DNA from 4 places in the Lactiplantibacillus paraxiangfangensis genome. Region 1 is predicted to be linked to each of the others. Evidence: predicted binding sites of a transcription regulator. Region 1 holds the regulator's gene; each other region holds the start of a gene.
The links. Region 1 encodes Rex, which represses fermentation and respiration genes when NADH is low (regulators of the CRP and FNR family bind a similar motif). Its sites were predicted from a motif close to TTGTGAANTANTTCACAA; they were not measured.
Positions count from the first base shown of each region.

Region 1 (5,899 bases):
TTTCACTAGCATCCAAGGCTACCCGATGACGCGACTATTTTGGCTCTTTAGCCTTTTTGCAAATAATTGAGTTTGACGTGGTTAGCGCTGACTTTCTTAAAGCCCAAAATAGCTGTCGCAAGGCATCCATTGATCCCTTACGGCAGCTATTTTTAATCACTATAGTTGTACTTACCGTTTTTAACTAACGGTTTACATCATACCGCCCATACCTGGGTTTGGTGCGGCTGGTGCAGCTGGTGCTTGTGGTTCAGGCTTTTCAGCAACAACGGCTTCCGTCGTCAATAATAAGGCTGAAACTGAAGCAGCGTTTTGTAAAGCAGAACGGGTAACCTTGGTTGGGTCAACGATCCCAGCTTCGATCATATCAACCCATTCGTCAGTTGCTGCGTTAAACCCAACACCTGGCTTTTGGTCCTTCATCTTTTCGACGATGACAGAACCTTCAAGACCAGCATTTTCAGCGATCTGACGAACTGGTTCTTCTAAGGCCCGCTTAACAATGTTGATCCCAGTTTGAACGTCGCCTTCTTCTTTCAAAGCGGCAATGTCTTTAATGACGTTGATAAAGGCAGTCCCACCACCAGGAACGAAGCCTTCTTCAACGGCCGCACGGGTCGCATTCAAAGCATCTTCGATACGGTATTTGCGTTCTTTTAATTCAGTTTCCGTAGCGGCACCAACGCGAACTACGGCAACCCCGCCGGCTAATTTAGCCAAACGTTCTTGTAACTTTTCTTTATCAAAATCAGAAGTGGTTTCACTGATTTGGTTACGGATGAAGTCAACCCGTTCCTTGATTGCGTCCTTAGCACCGGCGCCTTCAACGATGGTCGTGTTGTCCTTCGTAACCGTAACTTTGTTAGCTTGACCTAACTGATCGATAGTTGTGTCTTTAAGTTCAAGACCCAAATCATCGGTAATCACAGTACCACCAGTTAAGACGGCGATATCTTGAAGTTGTTCCTTACGCCGATCACCAAAACCGGGTGCCTTAACTGCAACGACGTTGAACGTCCCACGCATCTTGTTTAAAACCAAGGTTGGTAAGGCTTCGCCAGAAATATCATCAGCAATGATCAACAATGGCTTGCCTTGTTCAACGATTGATTGTAACAATGGTAAGATATCTTGGATGTTAGAAATCTTCTTGTCGGTGATTAAGATATAAGGGCTATCAAGGTCAGCCTCCATCTTATCGTTATCAGTTACCATGTATTGTGATAAGTAACCGCGATCGAATTGCATCCCTTCAACAACGTCTAAGCTCGTATCGACCCCACGGGATTCTTCAATGGTGATAACCCCATCATGGCCAACTTTTTCCATGGCTTCGGCAATTAACTTACCAGTTTCTTTGCTAGCAGATGAAACGGAAGCAATTTGCGCAATATCTTCTTGCGTCTTAACTTGGTGAGCCATGGCGTGTAAAGAATCAACCGCTGTCTTAGTGGCTTCTTCAATCCCACGACGAATACCAACGGGGTTAGCACCGGCCGTAACGTTCTTCATACCTTCGTTAACGATCGATTGGGTTAAGACCGTGGCAGTGGTTGTCCCATCACCAGCAATATCGTTAGTCTTAGAAGCAACTTCGGAAACTAATTTGGCACCCATGTTTTCGAAGTGATCTTCCAAGTCGATTGCTTTAGCGATTGTCACACCATCGTTAGTAATGGTTGGTGAACCGTATGATTGTTCCAATACGACGTTGCGCCCCTTAGGCCCTAACGTTGATTTAACGGTGTCAGCTAATTGATCGACACCCTTAAGCATAGCTGCTCGTGCATCTTCAGAGAACTTTAATTCTTTAGCCATTATCTATTTTCACCTCATGAATAATTTTTTAATTAAATATTGTTTTAAATGGATTAGTCTTCGACTGCGACAATGTCCTTTTCGTGTAAAACAAGGTACTTAGTTCCTTCATACTTAACTTCAGTACCGGCGTACTTGTCGAACAATACTTGATCGCCGACTTTCACGCTTGGGGCAACCTTCGTCCCGTTATCTAAAACACGACCGTCATTGACGGCAACAACTTTACCGCTTTGTGGCTTTTCCTTAGCGTTATTGGCAATAACGATACCACCAATCGTTTGTTCTTCTTCTTCTTGTTGTTGCAAGATGACGCGATCTCCTAATGGTTTTAACACGTGAATCCCTCCATTTATTCTTTTTAGCACTCTTAATACCCAAGTGCTAATTACAAAGATAACTATATCATTTTGATTTAAGAATGCAAGTGATTTGTCAATTATTAGTCAAAGAATGTCAAATCGACTATAATGGGATTACTTAAGTCAAATTGACTCGAAAATTAACTAAATCAAAGGACGTGAGCTGATGGCTAATCGCCGCCAATCGCTAATCATTTTAATCCTCTACTTTATAATTTACGCATTACCTAGCCTTTTGGTCGCTAGTTTTCATAATTTGGGATCGCAGGTCTTCGTCATCCAGACCGTTGACTACCTAGTCGGCGCTGTGCTGTTGGTCATCGTTGCCAGTCGGATGCACGAACCTAATCCTCTAGAAAAGCACCCCGTTAGTTGGGTTAAAGCACTGCTATGGGGGTTGTTAGGTACCGTGCTGGTCATTGTCGGGCAAATGGTGATTTTACAGCTCACCCAACTACTCGGGCACTCTACGGCGTCGGCCAATACGACGACGCTTTTAACCGTTGGCCGCCAGTACCCGTTCTTTTTCCTAGCAATTATGGTCGGCGCCCCTATTATGGAAGAACTCGTCTTTCGTAAAGTGATTTTTGGCAACCTTGCCCCACTGACTGGGCAAATCGGGGCCGCGCTCATCTCCAGTGTCTTCTTCAGTTTTGCGCACGCCGACGGTCACTTTATCCTGTACGCCTTCATTGGCTTACTCTTTTGTTGGTTATACCGCCAAACTGGCCGTATCCAGACTTCGATGTTAGCGCATATTTTAATGAATAGCGTTGTTATTTTACCTACACTACTTGGTAAATAACCGCTAGCCAAATAAAAACGCTTGGGAAAAAATCCCAAGCGTTTTTATTATTCATCGTCAGAATTGCCGTGATCACCCAATTGTTCACCGTAGTGTTCAATAAAGTAAATCAGCGTCTGTAATTCATTGGTTAAATCGACATTTTGAACCCGAACCGTATCCGGTACTGAAATGCGTAACGGTGTAAAGTTCATGATTCCCTTGACGTTGGCATCTACCAATTCATCAGTGATGTTTTGCACAGCCGTCGTTGGTACTGTCAAGATTGCAATTTCAATTTGTTGTTCGATCAATTGCTTTTTAAGTTCCGTCATTGGATATACTGGTACACCGCTTTGTACCGTATTCGCAATGGCCTCGTTAACATCAAAAGCTGCGGAGATCCGCACGTTACTGTTCTTGTGGAAATTAAAGTTAAGTAACGCGTGTCCCAAGTTTCCGACCCCAATCAAGGCAACGTTCGTTAAAGTATCCTGATTCAAGATTTTCTTAAAGAACGAAAGTAACTTTTCAACATCATATCCGTACCCCCGTTTACCTAGGGCCCCAAAATATGAAAAATCGCGTCGAATCGTTGCTGAATCTACCTTAACCGCCTCGGACAATTCCGTTGATGAAACCCGTTTTTTATCGGCATCTAATAAAATATTGAGATAACGATAATAAATCGGCAACCGTTTCGCCGTTGCCCGAGGAATTTTTGTTTCTGCCATTCGGACGATCCCTCCTTACCAAAAGTTTGTGAATTTGCTGACACTATTCTAGCATAGTGCGTCACTTTGTGAAATAATAATTACTTATTATTCCGTATTACTAGGGCAGACCGTTGCAATATGCTACAATTGTGTGACGAATTAAATGTGAAAGGAGCTTAAAAAAGCGTGATTTTACTACAAGTACAGCAAGTCATGCGGCGTTTTGGCGCCGATGTCTTGTTCGATAACGTACAAATGGACATTCAAGAACATGCCCGGGTGGCCTTAGTTGGTCGCAACGGTGCGGGTAAATCAACCTTACTAAAAATGATTGCCGGTGAAACGGTCCCGGATGAGGGCCAGATTTCGATGCGTAAAGACCTGACCATTGGTTACTTAGCCCAAGATCAAGGCCTCGACAGCAACAATACGATTTGGGAAGAAATGAGCAGTGTCTTTGCCGAAGTGCACGCCTTAGAAGACCAAATGCACCGCTTAGAAGCTCAATTAAGCGACCCCGCCGTCATTGCGGACGACCAAACTTACCAACAAACTTTAAAAACTTATGATCAGGTTCAAACCGCCTTTCAACAAAAAAATGGTTACGGCTATCAGGCCGAAATCCGCGGCGTTTTGCACGGATTTCAATTCGACGCCGACGTTTACGACAAATCGGTCACCGAACTCTCTGGTGGTCAAAAGACTCAGTTGGCGTTAGCCAAACTATTGCTTGAAAAACGGGATCTCTTGATTTTGGACGAACCGACCAACCATTTGGACGTTGAAACGTTAACTTGGCTGGAAAGTTATTTGCAATCGTATACCGGCGCCTTACTAATCGTTTCCCATGACCGGTACTTCTTAGACCGCGTTGTTAACGAAGTCTACGACCTATCCCATCATGAAATGATCCACTACACCGGAAACTACGATCAATTTGTTCAGGAAAAAGCCGCCCGCATTCAGGCCCAGTGGAAACACTACGAAAAACAACAAGCTGAGATCAGTAAGTTAGAAGATTTCGTCAACAAGAATATTGTACGGGCGTCAACGACGAAGCGGGCGCAAGCTCGGCGTAAACAGTTAGCTAAGATGGACCGTTTAGACCGACCAGACGGCGATGACAAAACGGCGCACTTTGGCTTCCACGCTGCCAAGCAAAGTGGGAACATTGTTTTGACCGTTAAGGATGCCGCCGTTGGGTACGCTGGTCAAACGTTATCAGAACCGGATAACCTTAACGTTAAAAAACACGAAGCCGTCGCCATTGTTGGCCCCAACGGGATTGGTAAATCGACCCTCTTAAAAAGTATTTTAGGAAAGATTCCGTTCATCAAAGGTCAAGCCGTCTTCGGCACTAACGTCGTAACTGGCTACTACGACCAGGAACAACGGAACCTTCATGATAGCAAAACAGTTTTAAGCGAATTATGGGACGAACACCCAACCACGCCTGAAAAGGATATCCGGACGATTCTCGGGAGCTTTCTCTTTACCGGCGAAGACGTCGACAAACCAATTCACGCTCTATCCGGTGGTGAGCGGGCTCGCTTATTGCTAACTAAACTTGCGATGCAAAATAATAACTTTTTGATTCTTGACGAACCGACCAACCATTTGGATATCGATAGTCGGGAAGTGTTGGAAGTGGCCCTCAATGATTTTGACGGGACCCTCCTCTTCGTTTCTCATGACCGTTACTTCATTAATCAAGTGGCCACTAGTGTCGTCGAAGTCTCACCCGAAGGAACGGAACTGTTCTTAGGCGACTACGATTACTATATCGATAAGAAACAAGAACAAGAAGAACTCGCTGCGGCGGCCGCGAGTGAAGCCGCCGAACAGGCCGCACTAGCTAACCCAGATGCCACGACCGCTTCAGCTGCCGTACCGCGTTCAAAGGGCCAGCAGAATTATCAAGCTAGCAAGCAACAACAACGTGAAAAGCGTAAGTTAGAGCGTAGCGTCGAATCACTTGAAGCTAAAATGAACGATTTGGAACAACAGGCAACGGTCATCCAAGAAGAAATGGCACAACCGGAAAACTTTTCCGATTCTGGCAAATTAGGCGACTTACAAAAGCAGCTTGACGCCGTTAACGCAGAGCAAGCACAAGCCGAAACGGACTGGACTGAACAAGCCGAAGCCCTTGAAAATATGGACTAATTCCAACTAAAAAAAGCGGCTCAGATTTTATCTGAGCCGCTTTTTTATCTTCA
Region 1 covers NZ_BTPW01000022.1:26,376-32,274, forward strand. Annotated here, with positions in the region: gene groL (chaperonin GroEL) at 193-1,818, opposite strand; gene groES (co-chaperone GroES) at 1,872-2,156, opposite strand; gene AAA939_RS11785 (CPBP family intramembrane glutamic endopeptidase) at 2,347-2,985, shown strand; gene AAA939_RS11790 (redox-sensing transcriptional repressor Rex) at 3,033-3,698, opposite strand; gene AAA939_RS11795 (ABC-F family ATP-binding cassette domain-containing protein) at 3,867-5,846, shown strand.

Region 2 (5,899 bases), on a different contig from region 1:
GTGATGAACGATATGGTTATTGAAGCCATCAAAGCTGGCACCATTACCAACATCACGAGTTCCGGGATGCGGGGCTCGCTTGGCGACTTCGTTTCACATGGTGGCTTGGCCAACCCAGTGATTTTCCGGTCACATGGGAACCGAGCACGGGCCATTGAACACGGCGATATTAAAATTGACGTGGCTTTCCTTGGTGTGCCCAACGCCGATCGGTTAGGTAATGCTAACGGGATGGCTGGCAAGGCGGTCTTCGGTTCATTAGGTTATGCGTTAATGGATGCTCAGTATGCCAACCAGGTCGTGTTATTAACGGATAATTTAGTGGCTTACCCGAATACGCCAGCGTCAATCAAACAAACTCAGGTCGATTACGTAGTGAAGGTTGATCAAGTTGGTGATCCTGACAAGATTGGTTCCGGGGCAACCCGTTTCACCAAAGACCCTAAGGAATTGAAGATTGCGCAGACCGTTAATGATGTCATTGTGAACTCACCATACTTCAAAAATGGCTTTTCATTCCAAACTGGTTCTGGTGGTGCAGCGCTGGCCGTAACGCGTTACTTGAGACAAGCGATGCTCGACAACCAGATCAAGGCGTCGTTTGCACTTGGTGGGATTACCAAGCCAACGACGGACCTGTTGGAAGAAGGTTTAGTCGACAAGGTCATGGACGTTCAAGATTTTGATAAGGGCGCGGCAGCATCCATGCATGCTAACCCGAAGCAACAAGAAATTGACGCGTCATGGTATGCTGACCCTGATAATAAGGGCGCGATGGTTGACCAATTAGACGTTGCGATTCTGAGTGCTTTGGAAATTGACACGCACTTTAACGTCAACGTCATGTCTGGTTCAGATGGCGTGATTCGGGGCGCCATTGGTGGTCATCAAGATGCAGCGACAGCTAAGTTAACCATTATTTCTGCACCACTTGTTCGTGGGCGGTTAGCGACGATTGTCCCAGAAGTGACGACCGTGGTTACACCTGGCGACTCAATTGACGTGGTCGTGACGGAATACGGGATTGCCATCAACCCGCGGCGCCAAGACCTAGTTAAGGCACTCAGCAACGTTCCCGGGGTACCGGTCTACACCATCGAAGAGCTGCAACAACTTGCTGAAAAGAAAGTCGGCCAACCACAACCACTTGAATTTACGGATCGCACGGTTGCTTTGATTGAATACCGTGACGGGACGATTATTGATAGTATCAAAGCGGTTAAAGATTAAGCTTAACCGTGATTGATTTAAAACATGAAACTTGAATAATAATAATTAAAACAACGTTGATACTTTTGTGTCAACGTTGTTTTAGGGTATTATAAAGTTAACGGTTGAAAAGTCTAAAACCGCTATTAACATCGTAACGATAGGCATTCCTAAATTGTCCGCTCCGTCGGGGAGCCTTGGTGTGCTATGGGGGACGGTCCCAGCCACAGGGCGGTCTGCGACCTCGATTCGAAGCCGCCAGCCCACGTCTTTGAATCGCCCCGCAAGATTGGCAGACAAAAAACACTTGCCAATTTTGCCGACACAGCATACCAAGGCTCCCCGACTGCGCTCAAAATAGGCTTACTATTGTGATTTGGATAATCAGTGGCAATCGGACTAACTCACAAGTAATCAATTTGTATTAGTCTGAATACTGATATAACAAAAATCAATCCTGAATTTAACTTTCAAGCTTTAGAAAGCTAGCTAAAAGTCGTCTATTTTGAACAGGGAAGACGATCGTGATTCAAAGTTAATGATGAAACTATGTGAATAAATAAACATTTTTGGGAGAGGTGATTGTTGAACAGAAATTATAGCTCTAATCGTTGTCATATCAACCTCATAACTAATACTTATAGCTAAAACTGGTTTTGACTATAGTCATATTGAGGCACTAGAATTAAATCATAAATTGAATGTTATTTTTTTCACACATTTAGTAAGCGCTTACTACTATATTAATTGGAGGTCATCAACATGACAGAATATCGAGTAGAATCAGATACGTTAGGCAAAGTTAAAATTCCAGTAACCGCACTATGGGGTGCGCAAACTGAACGCAGTCGTCACAATTTCCCGACTGGAACGAAAATGCCACTAGAAATGATTCGGGCACTGCTTCAAATTAAGCGGGCAGCCGCAATTGCGAACAAAGAAGTTGAAGCAATGACTGCTGAAAAGGCTGATTTAATTGTGGCTGCCATTGATAAGCTGTTGGCGTTAGATGACGAAGATTTACGTAAAGACTTCCCACTGGTTGTTTATCAAACTGGTTCCGGGACGCAAACGAACATGAACGTTAACGAAGTTGTTGCGCATATGGCTGGAAAAATTAATCCAGACATTGAAATCTTGCCAAATGACGACGTAAACCATGGGCAAAGTTCCAACGATATCTTCCCAACGGCAATGAATATTACGGCCGCCGTTGCGGTGGATAAATTGATTGCCGCTGCGGAACACTTATTAGCCGAATTAAAGCTCAAGCAAAAGAAGTACTGGCGCGTCGTTAAAATCGGCCGGACACATCTTCAAGATGCGACACCATTAACATTCGGTCAAGAAGTTAGTGGTTGGGCCAGTGCCATTGAACATGATATTAACTACTTAAAGCAATTGAATCCAACCTTGAGTGAACTTGCCATGGGCGGAACGGCCGTTGGGACCGGCTTAAACGCTGCGCCTCACTTTGCTGAAAATATTGCAGCGGAAATGAGCAAGCTTTATGGGATCGAATTTACAGCGGATTCCAACAAGTTTTATGGCTTAGCTCATCATTCTGGTTTGAACGTGGTTCACGGTGCCATTAAGACGTTAGCTGCTGATCTGATGAAGATCGCTAATGATGTTCGCTTCTTGGCTAGTGGCCCCCGTGCCGGCTACGATGAATTAAACATTCCAGCTAATGAACCCGGCTCATCAATTATGCCTGGTAAAGTTAACCCAACCCAGGCGGAAGCCATTACGATGGCGGCTGTACGGGTTATGGGTAACGACGTGGTCGTGGACTTAGCATCGAGCCAAGGTAACTTTGAAATGAACGTTTACAAGACGGTCTTAATTGATGCCTTCTTACAATCAGCTGAATTATTGGCCGGGACCATTACAGGGTTCACAGACCGAATGATTGCCGGATTGACCGTTAACCAGGATCGGATGGCTGAATTAGTCGACAGTTCATTGATGACCGTTACGGCCCTTTCACCACACATTGGTTACCATGACAGTGCAATGATTGCCCAAGCAGCTGAAAAAGCTGGAACGACTTTACGTGAAGCTGCAATTAAGTCCGGAAAAGTCACGGCGGAACAATTCGATGAATGGATGGTTCCACTAGACATGACGAATATTGATGATTAAAGTAAGATGGGCTGGATTTTTTCAGCCCATTTCATGATGTATGATTAAGTGAGAGGGGTAATTTGATGGCTGACAAATTTACGTTTACACCAACCGCATTAACGAATTTAAAAACAAACTATGACGTGGTCATTATTGGATCGGGTGGTGCCGGATTAACGGCTGCCATTCAAGCACACGAATTAGGCTTGAAGCCAGTAATTTTAGAAAAGATGCCGAAAATCGGTGGTAATACCAACCGAGCATCTTCTGGGATGAATGCGGCGGAAACCAATGTGCAACTACATCACCATATCGTTGACAGTTTTGAAGGCTTCTACGACGAAACCTTCAAAGGTGGCGGCGGGATGAACAATCAGGCCTTGCTGAAGTTCTTTACAGAACACAGTGCCTTAGCAATTGACTGGTTAGCTGACCACGACATCAAACTGGATGATTTGACCATTACTGGTGGGATGAGTGTCATGCGGACCCACCGGCCGAGTTCAATGGCCCCAATCGGTGGTTTCTTAGTAACCGAATTGTTAAAACAAGTCGCAGCGGCCAAATTACCGTTATTTACAGACGTTAAGGTTGATCAATTGATTGTGACAGCTGGCAAAATCAGTGGTGTCCAAGCAACGACTCCTGACGGTGCAGTCACGATTACGGCGGGTGCCGTGTTACTAGCAACGGGTGGTTTTGGCGCTAACAAAGCTTTACTAGGCAAGTATCGTGATGATCTCAAAGATTATCAGACGACCAACCAACCGGGTGCAACCGGTGATGGGATTCTCCTAGCAGAAGCAGTCGGCGCAAAGGTGGTTGATATGGATCAAGTTCAAGTCCACCCAACTGTTCAGCAAGATACTGATCACGTTTACTTGATTGGTGAAGCCGTTCGGGGTGAAGGCGCAATTTTGGTCAATAAACAGGGGGCCCGGTTCGTAAATGAACTGGACACACGGAAAAACGTCACGGCCGCCATTGACCAACTCGGTGGCACGGGTGCTTATCTGATTTTTGACCGTGGGATTCGTGACCGGGTTAAAGCGGTTGAATTTTACGACCATGTCGGTTTAGTGAAGACTGGTGCTGACTTAACCACGTTGGCGACTGAAACTGGATTAGACGGGGCTACTCTTGAAAAGACGGTCGCTGACTGGAATCAAGCGGTTGCTAACCACAAAGACACGACTTTTAACCGGACAACTGGGATGGATCGCGACATTGCGAGTGGACCGTTTTATTCAATTCACATTGCCCCCGCTGTTCATTACACGATGGGTGGGATTGCAATTAATCCTGCAACCCAAGTACTAGACAAAAATGATCAACCAATCGTTGGTTTGTTTGCGGCTGGTGAAGTCGTTGGCGGGCTCCATGGGAATAACCGGATTGGTGGCAACTCGATTGCTGAAACGGTGATCTTTGGTCGGCAAGCCGGTCAACAAATGTTCAAATATTTACAGTAATTTTTTGAAATGATAAGACTTAATCGACCGTACGACCGCAACTAGTCGCACGGTCGATTTTTTGTAACTTATAAGCTAGTCCGGTTGCCACTGATGACATGCGGTCGTGGGACCGGGAGAAGCCAAAGAGCGGTCTTCTCCCTCGACTGGAACAGTTGCAAAATGCGCAATTGTTCCAGTCCGTCCGTGGTTTAAGCCCGGAAAAATCACCGGCCTAAGACCACCATCACGACCGATGTTATCAGTGGCAACCTCCGATCATCCAATAAATAGAACGACAGTAAATCTAGTGAAGTCGGACAGCCTAATTCAGAAATAACGATTATTGTTACGGTGTTGGTGGCAGTTTTAAACTTTAGTCGTGGCAATAAATTAAGCGATAAATAGCTTGAAAATTAGTGGGGTTCAGTTAAGCTGAGAGTATAAGTAATCATTATAGGAAGAAAGTGACAAGCATGGCAACGATTTTTACGACGGGAGCGTCACAAACGATTGCTGATATGCTGACGGCACGGGATCAACGTGTCGCGTATCAGCAAAAGTTAATGGCTGCTAATCCCCAAGCAACGATTGCGGCAATTAAGTTAAATATTCCGGGACCGATTAAGAATAACGATGCACTACGCCGATTGTTTTTGGCCGGGACGCAACGATTTGAAGCGCAGTTGTCGACGTATACGGTGGCTGCCGACTGGAATCACCCGGCAGGCAACGAACGGTTTTTAATTTTAAATACCGACTTTGCAACGAGCAAGCGGACTGCTGTGGCTTTTGAAGAACAAGATCCACTCGGTCGCCTTTATGATATTGATATCTTGCAGGCAGGGTCACAACGGGCGATGTCGCGGACAGACTTGGGGTTGCCGAAACGGCGCTGTTTATTATGCAATCGTGAGGCCAAGGATTGCGCCCGGTCACGGCGACATTCAGTGGCGGAGCTTCAGCAAAAGATTGCCGATATGTACGTGACAGAATTTGGTGACCGTGCATGAATACGCGTGATTTAGATTATTTTCGGGCATTAGTGGATTGCCAAAACTACACCATGGTCGCAAAGCAGTTTGCCGTCTCACAACCGGCGGTGACCCAGG
Region 2 covers NZ_BTPW01000007.1:116,228-122,126, forward strand. Annotated here, with positions in the region: gene citF (citrate lyase subunit alpha) at 1-1,230, shown strand, start outside; gene AAA939_RS05240 (class II fumarate hydratase) at 1,972-3,354, shown strand; gene AAA939_RS05245 (flavocytochrome c) at 3,420-4,808, shown strand; gene citX (citrate lyase holo-[acyl-carrier protein] synthase) at 5,264-5,800, shown strand; gene AAA939_RS05255 (LysR family transcriptional regulator) at 5,797-5,899, shown strand, end outside.
Region 2: AAA939_RS05240 (class II fumarate hydratase) is a predicted target of Rex. The motif match lies at 1,911-1,928, and genes of this name have one in related genera.

Region 3 (5,899 bases), on a different contig from region 1:
ACAAGAACGACCGTTAAGTCCTGTTCATGCCGTAACCGCGCAAACATTTCCATCATGTCTAAGCGGCCCTGCGGATCAAGCCCGGCAGTCGGTTCATCGAGAACCAGCACCTGGGGCTTCATCGCAAGTACCCCGGCAATTGCGACCCGCCGCATTTGGCCCCCGGAGAGGTCAAATGGCGACCGTTTAAGTAAGTCCTGATTCAAGCCGACCAAGTCCAACATCTCGGCCGCCGTCTTCAACGCGTCAGCTTCACTGACGCCGAAGTTTTGCGGACCAAACGCGATGTCTTTTTCAACCGTTTCCTCAAACAACTGACTTTCTGGAAATTGAAACACAATGCCGACGTGTTGGCGCAGCTTTTTTAAGTCCTTATTGTTGGTTGACGGTGTAATGACCCGTTCCCCAATCGTGACGGTCCCGCTAGTTGGTTTTAACAGCGCGTTTAAGTGCTGCAACAGGGTGGACTTGCCACTCCCGGTGTGCCCAATTAGCGCCGTGTACGACCCGTCCGGAATCGTGACATTGATGTCAGTTAACGCCTTCGTCTCAAAGGGAGTGCCCGGTTGGTAGGTAAAATCTACTTGTTTGAACGTAATTGCCATAACCAGTCAGCCATCCCTTTCTCCGTTAAATAAGTTGCTGGCACCTGAACATGGCGTCGCTTCAACGCTGCTTTTAAGCGTTCAGCGTACGGCATGTCCAGGCCCATCTTAATGAGGGCTTCCCCATGACGAAAGATTTCCGCCGGAGTCCCCTCTTCTTTTACTTCACCATCATTAACGACTAGGATACGGTTGGCACTCGCAGCTTCGTCAATATCATGGGTAATCGATAATACCGTTAAGTCCGACGTGGCCTTCATCTGCCGAATCGTCGCCAACACTTCTTCGCGTCCGCGGGGATCCAACATTGAAGTCGCTTCGTCTAAAATCAAAATCTGAGGACGAGCCGCAATCATCCCTGCTAACGCGACCCGTTGCTTTTGTCCACCTGACAAGCGGGCGGGCTCACGGGTGGCAAAATCCTGCATGTTGACCAGTTTGAGCGCGGCTGGAACGCGGCGAAGCATCTCATCGCGCGCAACGCCTTGATTTTCCAAACCAAACGCCACGTCATCAGCCACGGTTGCACCAACGAACTGGTTATCTGGATTTTGGAAAACCATGCCTATTTTTTTGCGAATCTCCCAAACGGTCTTTTCTGACAGGACGTCACCATCCACCGTAATTCTTCCTGAAGCTGGCGCTAGCAGCCCGTTAAGGTTTTTAGCTAACGTCGACTTTCCGGAACCGTTGTGGCCGACAATGGCGACCCATTCACCAGCATCGACTGAAAATGAAACGTCGCGTAACGTTAGCTGATCTTTGGCCTGTTGTGGGTAGCGGTAATTTAAATGTTCAACGTCAATAATCGGCCTCACCATGGTCCCTCATTTCCATAAATTGCTGGTTCTTATCATAACATACCTAACTATTTCAAATCACTAGCAGATCCGTATTTATACCCGTTATCACCAAACAACGAGAACTTCTTCTTTAAGTTATTTGAAACGTAGACTTTTTTATCCTTCGTAATAAAGATGGCACCGATACCTTTATCGGCTTTGCCATTGATATACTTCATCCCATCTTTAAGTCCCTTATCAAAGGTGGCCGTCGATAACCCGTCACCATCCGTGGACTTCTTCGAAATAATCGAAACACCCATCAAATTATTCTGGTATGGGGCCCCGGTCTTAGGATCCATCAAATGACTGTAAACCTTACCGTGTTTCTTTAAGTAACGTTCATAGATTCCAGACGTCACCACGGACATGTTCTTAACAGGGACTGACCCAATTGCGGTCCCCCGTGAAGCCTTAGGATCTTGAATGCCGACGGTCCAGTTCCCGGTCTTCGTCCCCTTAGGACTGTCACCGAGAACGTAGATGTTCCCACCCAAGTCAATAATGGCGGTTGAAACGCCGTGATTCAAGAAATACGTCTTCACTTGGTCAGCCATGTAACCCTTGGCGATTCCGCCTAAGTCAAGTTGCATCCCTTTTTGTTCCAAGTACACGGTCCGCTTTTGGTCGTTTAGCTTGACCTTCTTGTAGTCGACTAGCTTAACGTTAGTATCGATTTCCTTTTGCGTTGGGACCTTAGCATCGGAGAAACCAATGTGCCACAATTGCGTGATGGGTCCAATGGCCATGTCGAATGATTCATCGGAGTTCTTACTATAGTAGTAGGCTGCTTTGAGCATCGGATAGAGATTCTTGCTAACCTTGACCGGATTCTTCCCAGCAGCAGCGTTGATCTTATCGATTTCAGAGCCCTTTTGGTTGACCGTGACTGCCCGGGCCTCTTTTTTCAATAAACTAAAGGCCCCATCAATTACTTTGGACTTACCCTTGTTATAAACCCGCAAGGTCACCACGGTCCCCATCATAAACTGGGTATCTTCGGATGGTGTCTGAACCACCTTAGTGGGTTTCGGTCGACTACTGCTAGCCGCACTTTTGTTCGAATTTGCACCACAAGCGGTCAAAGGAATTACCATGGCCACTATTAAACCTAACTGAACTAATTTTCTCAGCTTCATGTCGTTAACTTCCCCTATATATAATTTCAATCGTAATTATACCAAAATTTTTATGAACCGGTGGTGTTGAATTTAAAACCCTTTCAGAAACATTGTGTAAACTAATACATGATTGTTGATGCCACGATTTGACCTAACAACTGGTCAAAGACAGCTTTTAACAAAAAAAGCCCTCAGCTTTCGCCTCAGGCTCCTTACTAAAACGTACTTAATTGTTATTCAGCGAAGATCAAGTTATCGACAGTAATCTTCTTAGTGTTCCCATTTTGAGCGGCGTTTTGTAGTTGTTCAGCATACAAAACGAAGGTGTTTGATGATTCAGTAGCACCAGTAACAACGTCAACCTTAGTTGGGTCACTGCTCTTAACTAATGACTTGTTCAAAGCTGGTTGGTAAGTCTTTGGATCAGTCTTAGCAATCTTCTTCATTTGCTTGTTGTATGCAGCATCATTAGTCTTGGACTTACCATTCTTGTTAACTTGGTTGTAGTCTGACTTAGTGATCTTACCATTCTTAACGGTGATGCCAAACGTTACTTTATAACCGTGTGAGTAGTTCTTTTCAGCTAAGTTATAAGTTCCGTCTTTCATCTTCTTACCGTTGTTGATCTTGATGGTAGCAGTATCACCAGCTTGTGCGGCTTGAACTAATTGTTGCGTGTAGTTTTGGAAAGTCTTGGAAGATTCCGTTGCACCCGTAACAACATCGATTGAGCCAACGTTACCGGTTGCGGCTGCGCCAGTCAATGACTTGTTCAACTTAGGAATGTAAGCCTTAGGGTTCGTACCTGAACCCTTCTTCATTTGTTTGTTGTACGAAGTATCGTCAACTTTGGACTTACCCTTCTTATTCACTTGATCATAACTGGACTTAGTGATTTTGCCCTTACTGTTGACGGTGATGCTCATCGTAGTACGGTAGCCATAAGAATAGTTTTGTTCTTCGAGTTTGTAAGTACCCGCTTTCATTTTACCGCCAGCGGTTAACTTAGCAACCTTAGTTGTCTTGGCAGAGCTTGAAGAAGCACTCTTCTTAGACGATGATGATGAACTAGAACTTGATGAACTACTCCCACAACCTGCTAAGACTAAAGCTGAAATTGCGACAACTGATGCAACTGCAGAAACTGATTTAAACTTCATAATATCCCACTCCTAACCTTTTTGTATGAAAATTCACATTAATCTTAACGTTTAAAAATCAATTAGTCAATCCTATTTTATAAATATAATCGTATTTTAACGCAACCGTAGCGGTAATGGCAGCGTTTTACTGATTTTCAATTTAACCATTTCTTGGCGCACTTAAACAATGTGATTTATTATGCATTCTTACCGTCAACCCATAGACAACCGCTTACATTATCGTTATAATTATTAGTGGAATTATTATTTTCTATTATTATTCAAGGGAGTTGTTACGCAATGGCAAAGAAAAACATTGTCGTTGTCGGTGCGGGGTTTGCCGGCGTCTACGCAACCAAAAAACTGTCTAAGCATTTCAAAAAAAATGCAGACGTTGAGATTACGTTGATTGATCGACATTCATACTTCACGTACATGACCGAACTACATGAAGTAGCCACTGAACGGGTGGAGCCTGGGCATATCCAATACGATTTGCAACGGCTGTTCGCACGACGGAAGAATGTTCGCCTTGTTACTGATACAGTAACGGGTGTCGATAAAGAGAAACAGGTTGTTACCACTAAGAACGGCAGTTATCAATACGATCAATTGCTCATTAGTTTAGGTGGGGAATCCAATGACTTTGGCACCCCTGGTGTTAAAGAACACGGATTCGAATTATGGTCATTTGAACAAGCGATGGCCTTACGGGCACACTTGGCGGCGATTATCCGTCGCGGTGCTGCCGAATTAGATCCAGCTAAGCGTAAAGCAATGCTGACATTTACGGTCTGTGGTTCTGGTTTCACCGGTTCCGAACTAATTGGTGAATTGATTGAATACCGCGGCGTTTTAGCTAAAGAAAACAAGCTAGACCCTAGCGAAATCACCCTTCAATTAGTTGAAGCGGCACCTACCATTATCAACATGCTCAACCGGACGCAAGCCGGTAAAGCTGAAGCATACATGACTAAACATGGCGTTGATATTATGACCAACTCCATGATTACCGAAGTTGCTGCTGATCACGTTAACTTAAAGGGCAAGGATCCAATTCCTACCTATACGTTAATCTGGACCGCCGGTGTGCGGGCCAACAGTGTTGTCAAGAACTTTGGTATTGAAACGAACCCTCGCGGTGGCCGTTTGCTTGCTAACGAATTCATGCAAGCTAAGGACACCAAGAACGTCTTCTTGGCTGGGGACTCAACGAGTTATCAAGAACCTGACCAACCACGTCCCGTCCCACAAATCGTCCAAGGTGCCGAAGAAACGGCTGCCAAAGCGGTTGAAGGGATTATCAAAAACGTCGACGGTACTAGCAAAGAAATCAAGCCATTCAAGGGTGCTTATCAAGCTTCCGTTGATTCAATTGGTTCCAAGTACGCCGTTGCACAAGTGATGGACAACTGGAACGTTTCTGGTTTCATCGCCGTTCTTTTGAAACACGCCATCAACTGGTTGTACTACTGCCAGATTTTCTCCGGCTATTACCTCTTCCAGTACTTCATGAACGAATTCTTCCGGACCCGCAATGGTCGGAACCTCGGACGTGGCTGGATTTCACGTGCTGGTAACGTTTTGTGGAGTGTGCCACTTCGGTTCTTCTATGGCGCAATGTGGCTGTGGGATTGCTGGACGAAGGTTCAGGGTTCTGAATCATGGTTCACTGATAAACTCCGCTTACCATTTAGCTGGTTACAAGCTGCCGCTACTAGTGGTGCCAGTCAAGCAACTAAGGCCGCTGCAACTAGTGGCGCTTCCGAAGCTGCATCATCGACTGCTAAAGCTGCCAAGGGTGTCTTCAGTTTATCTTACATGTACGGTAAGGAACCATTGATGGTCTTTGACAAGATGCCACACTGGTTCGAATCCGTTACAAAGGTCTTCGTACCAAACATGGGTATGGCACTTTTCTTCCAGAAATTCATGACCTGTGTTGAAATCGTTATTGCACTTTGCATTTTCTTCGGCCTCTTTAGCTGGTTAGCTAACGCCATCACAATTGGTTTAGTCGTTGTCTTCTGCTTGTCAGGGATGTTCTACTGGGTCAACATTTGGATGGTCTTCGTCGCCCTTGCCTTAATGAACGGTTCCGGCCGGACATTTGGTTTGGACTACTGGGTTGTTCCGTGGATGCAAAAACATCTTGGGCACTGGTGGTACGGCAACGTTCGTTCACATTA
Region 3 covers NZ_BTPW01000007.1:91,548-97,446, reverse strand. Annotated here, with positions in the region: gene AAA939_RS05130 (energy-coupling factor ABC transporter ATP-binding protein) at 1-605, opposite strand, end outside; gene AAA939_RS05125 (energy-coupling factor ABC transporter ATP-binding protein) at 581-1,423, opposite strand; gene AAA939_RS05120 (FAD:protein FMN transferase) at 1,474-2,586, opposite strand; gene pplA (extracellular electron transfer flavoprotein PplA) at 2,802-3,728, opposite strand; gene AAA939_RS05110 (FAD-dependent oxidoreductase) at 4,011-5,899, shown strand, end outside.
Region 3: pplA (extracellular electron transfer flavoprotein PplA) is a predicted target of Rex. The motif match lies at 3,750-3,767, and genes of this name have one in related genera.

Region 4 (5,899 bases), on a different contig from region 1:
CGTAATACAAGATTTCCAACTTGACCCGCCACGGCGTACGGTCAAATAAGTAGCGTAAGTTGCTAAAAATCACTTCGTAGTTCCCACGGGCCCAACGTTTACGCTGATGGTAGTAGGTAAACAGGGTCTCGGGCTCCTGTTGAAAAGCCTCGGAACGATGGGCCAGCGCAATCAGTTTGCCCGACCGCATTAACCGAAATGACAACGCCGTGTCTTCGGTGAGGGCCCCGTTATTCCATCCCCCCAGCTCACGCACGACCTGCGTTTTGATAATAAAGTTCGTACCCGGAATTCGGCCAATCTTAAACAGTTGCCACATCCCAGTATGTTGAATGCGTTGCGTATTCACGATTTCTAAGTGAATGCACCGCGTCAAAAAGTTCTGCTGATAGTTCCGAGTCTTGTTGCGGCCAAATACCGCCGCGTAGCGTTCAGGATCTTCTAAACCTTTCTGGATTAAGAAGTAGAGCGCGTTGACTTCTGGCGCCGCATCCGCATCGTACACGCACAAGTATTCGCCGGTCGCAATCTTCAAGGCGTCGTTTAAGACCCCGGCCTTGCCCCCCGTCCCCGTTCGTTCAATGACTTGGAGGTTCCGCCCCGCAAATTCCGGTGTTGCCTTTAGCTTGCGAACCTGCGCCGCGGTCTGATCCTGACAATTATCCGCGTAAACGAGGACTTCGACCCGTTTTGCCGGATAGTTTAAGTTAAGAATGGCGCGAACCGTTGCCTGAATCACCAAGGCTTCGTTGTGGGCTGGAACAACGATCGTCACGCTGGGCGTCCGTTTTAGCGGCACCAACGTGGCCGAGTTATTCTGCTTCAGTTGCTTAAAAATAAACCAAACACCGCCAATTAACGTCATCACGGTCACCGTCACGGATAACCAAATTGAGAGAATCGCAATGATGTATAACGTATTAATCACGGCGGCAATCCTCCTTGTTGAACCGGTGGACGGTCAACCTAAAAATGCGCCACCAACATAGCCCGAGGGTAATCACCGTCAAAGCTAAGAGAACTGTCACAATCGTACACATGGGCATGACCCACAGGCAGTTTTCTAATTCCATATTCATTCGTTATTTCTCCTATAAATACTCTCTGGCAATATCAGTTTCCGCATTCCGTTCCAGTTGTGCCAACGCTTTGGTGGCGTTACATTCCCGCACCATGTGCTGCGTCGAATAGGTGACCTGGCCGACCCGCAAAATTAACGCGTTGCTCTCCAAGCCAATGCCTCCCGCAACTTGGGCAATATTTTTCTTAAACTTATGCCGGATCGTTGGCGCCTTAGCGCGGCTGAGCATCGGTGACAAGATAATAAACTTACCAGCACCCAAGTAGTACAACTGGTCTTCCGCGTAGAGCAAGCCATCCAAGTGCTTCGCCGTTGACCGCAGTAACGCGTTAAACTGCTGGCTTCCTAAGAAGTTAACGACGTTTTCTAAGAAATCAATTTTGACCATCGTTAGCGTAAAACGGTAATTTTGTTCATGGTGCCAGACTAACTTCATTTCCCGTTTAATCGCATTATTTAGCGCGTGTTTATTTTGCGCACCGGTAATGAGTTCCAAGTCCGGTTTGGCACGTTCAAGATCACTCAACGTTGCCGCTAACGCCTTCCGTTTTAATAAATGGTGGTCTAACAGGAACGTTAAGTAGGTCGTTAAGGGCGTAATTGTTAATAACGCGATTGCGGCCCAAAAATACATTTCTCGGGTATAGGGCATGACCAGCATTAAACCGCCGGCACTCATCCCAACAAACGACAGCATACCGCCCAAGATAATGTAAGTTGACCGTCCTAACAGCAGCCCGACGCCAAAGGTTCCCGCGACGACCATGAAGTTAAGCCAAGACCCATTGATGACACTAAAATACAGTAACGTGTATTGATACGCCAAAATAGCGAGTATCCCCATAAAAACAACGTTGTCGATCATTTGATGCTTCATATTGTAAATCCCCCATAGTGATGATTAGCTTTCCTAACGAAGCTTGCGTAAACTCAAGTAATACAAGCCGCCGACCAAGCCGGCACCGCCAATAATATTGCCTAAATAGACTGGAATGATGTTGGTCACGAACTGCCCCCAGGTCGCGCCGCCCTCAAAAATCGCTGCTGGAATCAAAAAGCAATTGGCAATACTATGTTGAAACCCAATGGCAACGAAGGCCATGATCGGCAACCAGATGCCGAGCATCTTACCGGCGCCGTCCTTAGCTGCCATTGCCAGCCAAACGGAAATTCCGACCAGCCAGTTACAGCCGACCCCCGAAACGAGGCTCGCCCAAAACGGCATGGTAATTTTTGATTGCGCCATGGCAATCACCGTCGCTTGGACGGGTTGCGCGTGGGTTAGCCCCGTCACGTGGCCTAAAAAGAACGCCACGCACGTCGCCCCAATAAAATTCATGATTGTAATTTCTAATAAGTTCACTAAAAAATCACGCCAGCTGACCTTATGATCATAAGCCGATAAACTGACCACCATCATGTTGCCAGTCACCAACTCCCCGCCCATGAGCAGAATCACAATGAGACCTAACGGGAAGACCCCCGCACCGAGGACCGGCGCAAAACTCGCCCAGACTTTCGGCACGGCGGCCACCACCCGAACATCAGCGAGAAAGCCGAGCGCAATCAGCGCCCCACCAAAGAATCCTAGAATTAACTTAGCACCTAACGCTAACTTAACTTTCGCTTGTCCCTTATCAATTGCCTGTGTGATCACTTCATCTGAACTAAACACCGACTTCCGCCTCCTTTTAATCTTACTGTCGCTTGTTACGGATATTATACTGGATAATTCACTTTATTTTATTAAAAAAATAACATTTGTTAAAAAAATCACAAAATAACGTAAAAAAAGGATCTGACATTTTCTGTCAGACCCTTATTCTTACGCTAATTTTTTGTCTAAGATTCGTGATAACACGGATAACGCGTAACAAATGGCGAAGTACATCAACGCAATCATAATAAACATTGGGATGATGTAGGCCGTATTTTGCCCGTAAATAATTTGCGCATGATTTAACAATTCCGGCAAAACAATGATGGTTGCCAGCGATGTATCTTTAATTAATGAGATAAATTGACTCACAATCGTTGGAATCGTCTTCTTGATGGCTTGGGGGAAAATGATGTGCCACAACGCTTGAACGTAAGTCATCCCGTTGGCACGCGCCCCTTCCATCTGACCGTAATCAACGGCCAAGATCCCGGAACGAACGATTTCTGCAAGCATGGCCGATTCAAAAATCGTCATGGCGAGGATTGTTGCGAACAAGATTCCCGGTTTAAAGCCCAAGTGCGGTAATCCAAAGTACGTAAAGAAGATGATCAAAATCAACGGTAAGTTGCGGACCATGTCGACAACAAAACCGACGACCGCGGATAAATACTTAATTTTAACGTAGCGTAACACGCCGAGAATTGACCCGATAATAAAGCTAGCAATGATGGAGACCACGGAAACTTCCACGGTCACCCAGAGGCCTTCGAGCAAAAAACGGATGTTAACCCACGAATAGGCTTGGATAAAATTTTGCATACTGAATGCCCCCTTTAATTTGCCAGCCGTTTTTCAAGGTGCCGCATGTAATAGCTCAGCGGCAGCGTAATAACGAGGTAAAAGACCCCAACGACCATGTAACTGTTGATCGTATCAAGTGACAGTGACGCAATCGAGTTGGCTTGATACATCAGATCAAAGCCAGCAACGAACGCGAGCACCGACGAGTTCTTAACCAAATTAATGAACTGATTTCCTAGCGGCGGAATGATAATTTTGAAAGCTTGTGGCAACACGATTTTACTCATGGCTTGCCAGTACGTCATCCCGTTCGCCCGGGCACCTTCCATCTGTCCCGGATCAACCGACTGAATCCCCGCACGGACCGTTTCAGCGATAAACGATGACGTGTAGATAGTTAACCCAATCGTCCCGGCCGTAAAGCCGTCGATCTTAGCGACGTACAGTGGAATAATCACGTAAAAAAACATCGCAATCACTAACAACGGAATGTTCCGGAATATTTCAATGTAAACCCGGCCGATGACGCGCATCGCCTTATTCGGCAACACTTCAAAAATGGCAAACATCGTTCCGATGATGGTACTAAAGACCAGTGCAATGACACTGGACAACAACGTATAGCCGATTCCTTGAACCAGCTCAGACCAGTAATGCGTTACGATATAGATCATTAGCGCGCCGCCTCCTTATAATCAAAGCCGGGCACGTTGCCAAACCACTTATTTAAGATGCGGTTATAAGTGCCGTCCGCTTCAATTTCTTTTAGGGCCTTATTCACTTCCGCTTTAAAGTCCCCTTGTCCTTTATTGATTGCAATTCCGTAAGGTTCCTTCGTAAAGGCACCCCCGACAACTTGGTACCCGGGGTTTTGCGTCGCCATCCCGTAAAGGATCCCGTTATCCGTCGTCAACGCAGCGCCTTGACCGGATTTCAACGCCGTCATGGCCTGCGCATAGTCGGATAGTTCCAACACCCGGGCTTTAGGTGCAAACTTCTTAATGTTAGCCACCGAGTTGGCCCCGGTCACCCCGAGAACTTTAGTGCCAGGTTTGTTCAGATCTTTCACAGATTTGATATTGCTCCCTTCCTTAACCAGTAAGGACTGGCCCGCGTCAAAGTACGATTGCGAGAAATCAACCTGCTTTTCACGTTCGGGGGTGATCGTCATCGTCGCAATGATCGCGTCGATGTTCCCATTTTTCAACAACGGAATTCGGGTTTGACTAGTTACTTGGACAAACTTAGCGTGCCCGTTCTTCCCTAAAACGCGTTTAGTCACCGCCTTAGCAATGTCCACGTCAAATCCCTTAACTTGGTTATCCTTCACGTCCATCAAGCCAAACAGTTTAGTATCGGCTTTGACGCCCCAAGTAATCGTATTGCTCGTCCGGTCGTTTTGTAAAACGTCTTGTTGGGATAACGACTTACGGGAACCGCACGCCGTCAGTACAATCACCAACAAGCTAAGTATCCCGAGCGCACTCGTTATTCGTTTCAACTTTTTCATTCATATGCCTCCCCGCTTACTTAGTGTGCGATGATTTTGCTCAAGAATTGGCGGGCCCGTTCATTAGCCGGTTGCCCATCGAAGAAGGTTTCCTTGGCATCATCTTCCAAGATTTCGCCATCTGCCATGAAGATCACGCGGTCAGCCACTTCGCGGGCAAAGCCCATTTCGTGGGTCACGACAAGCATGGTCATACTGGAATCTTCGGCGACTGACTTCATCACGTTTAACACGTCGTCAATCATTTCAGGATCAAGCGCCGACGTTGGTTCGTCGAATAACAGACACTTGGGCTTCATCGCAAGTGACCGCGCGATGGCGATCCGTTGTGACTGTCCACCTGAAAGTTGGCTCGGTAAATTATTCGCTTTATCAGCCAACCCGACGCTGTCTAATAGCGCCATCGCCAATTTTTTATTTTCAGCTTCCGGCCGTTTTAACACCAACCGGGGGGCAATCATAATATTTTCTAATACCGTTTTATTAGCGTATAAATTAAAATGTTGAAAAACCATCCCGACATTTTTCCGAATCTTGTTCATATCGGTCTTCCGGTCCGCCAAGTCAAATCCATTGACTAACAACTGCCCGGACTGAACCCGTTCCAAACCGTTAACGGTTCGAATCAAGGTACTCTTACCAGAACCAGAGGGGCCGATCAAAACAACTTTTTCACCCTCGTTGATTGTTAAGTTAATGTTCTTAAGGGCGTGAAAATCACCGTAATACTTTTCCACGTTGTGAAATTCGATCATTGACATCGTTGTCACCTTCGCTTTCTCTATCAGTCTTTTGACTGACGGACAAGAATAATCGCATTAATATCAAAAGTTAAATAAACCTTATC
Region 4 covers NZ_BTPW01000024.1:10,805-16,703, reverse strand. Annotated here, with positions in the region: gene AAA939_RS12200 (glycosyltransferase family 2 protein) at 1-928, opposite strand, end outside; gene AAA939_RS12195 (hypothetical protein) at 921-1,079, opposite strand; gene AAA939_RS12190 (diguanylate cyclase domain-containing protein) at 1,092-1,958, opposite strand; gene AAA939_RS12185 (formate/nitrite transporter family protein) at 1,992-2,756, opposite strand; gene AAA939_RS12180 (amino acid ABC transporter permease) at 2,907-3,560, opposite strand; gene AAA939_RS12175 (amino acid ABC transporter permease) at 3,575-4,216, opposite strand; gene AAA939_RS12170 (transporter substrate-binding domain-containing protein) at 4,216-5,052, opposite strand; gene AAA939_RS12165 (amino acid ABC transporter ATP-binding protein) at 5,073-5,813, opposite strand.
Region 4: AAA939_RS12185 (formate/nitrite transporter family protein) is a predicted target of Rex. The motif match lies at 2,843-2,860, and genes of this name have one in related genera.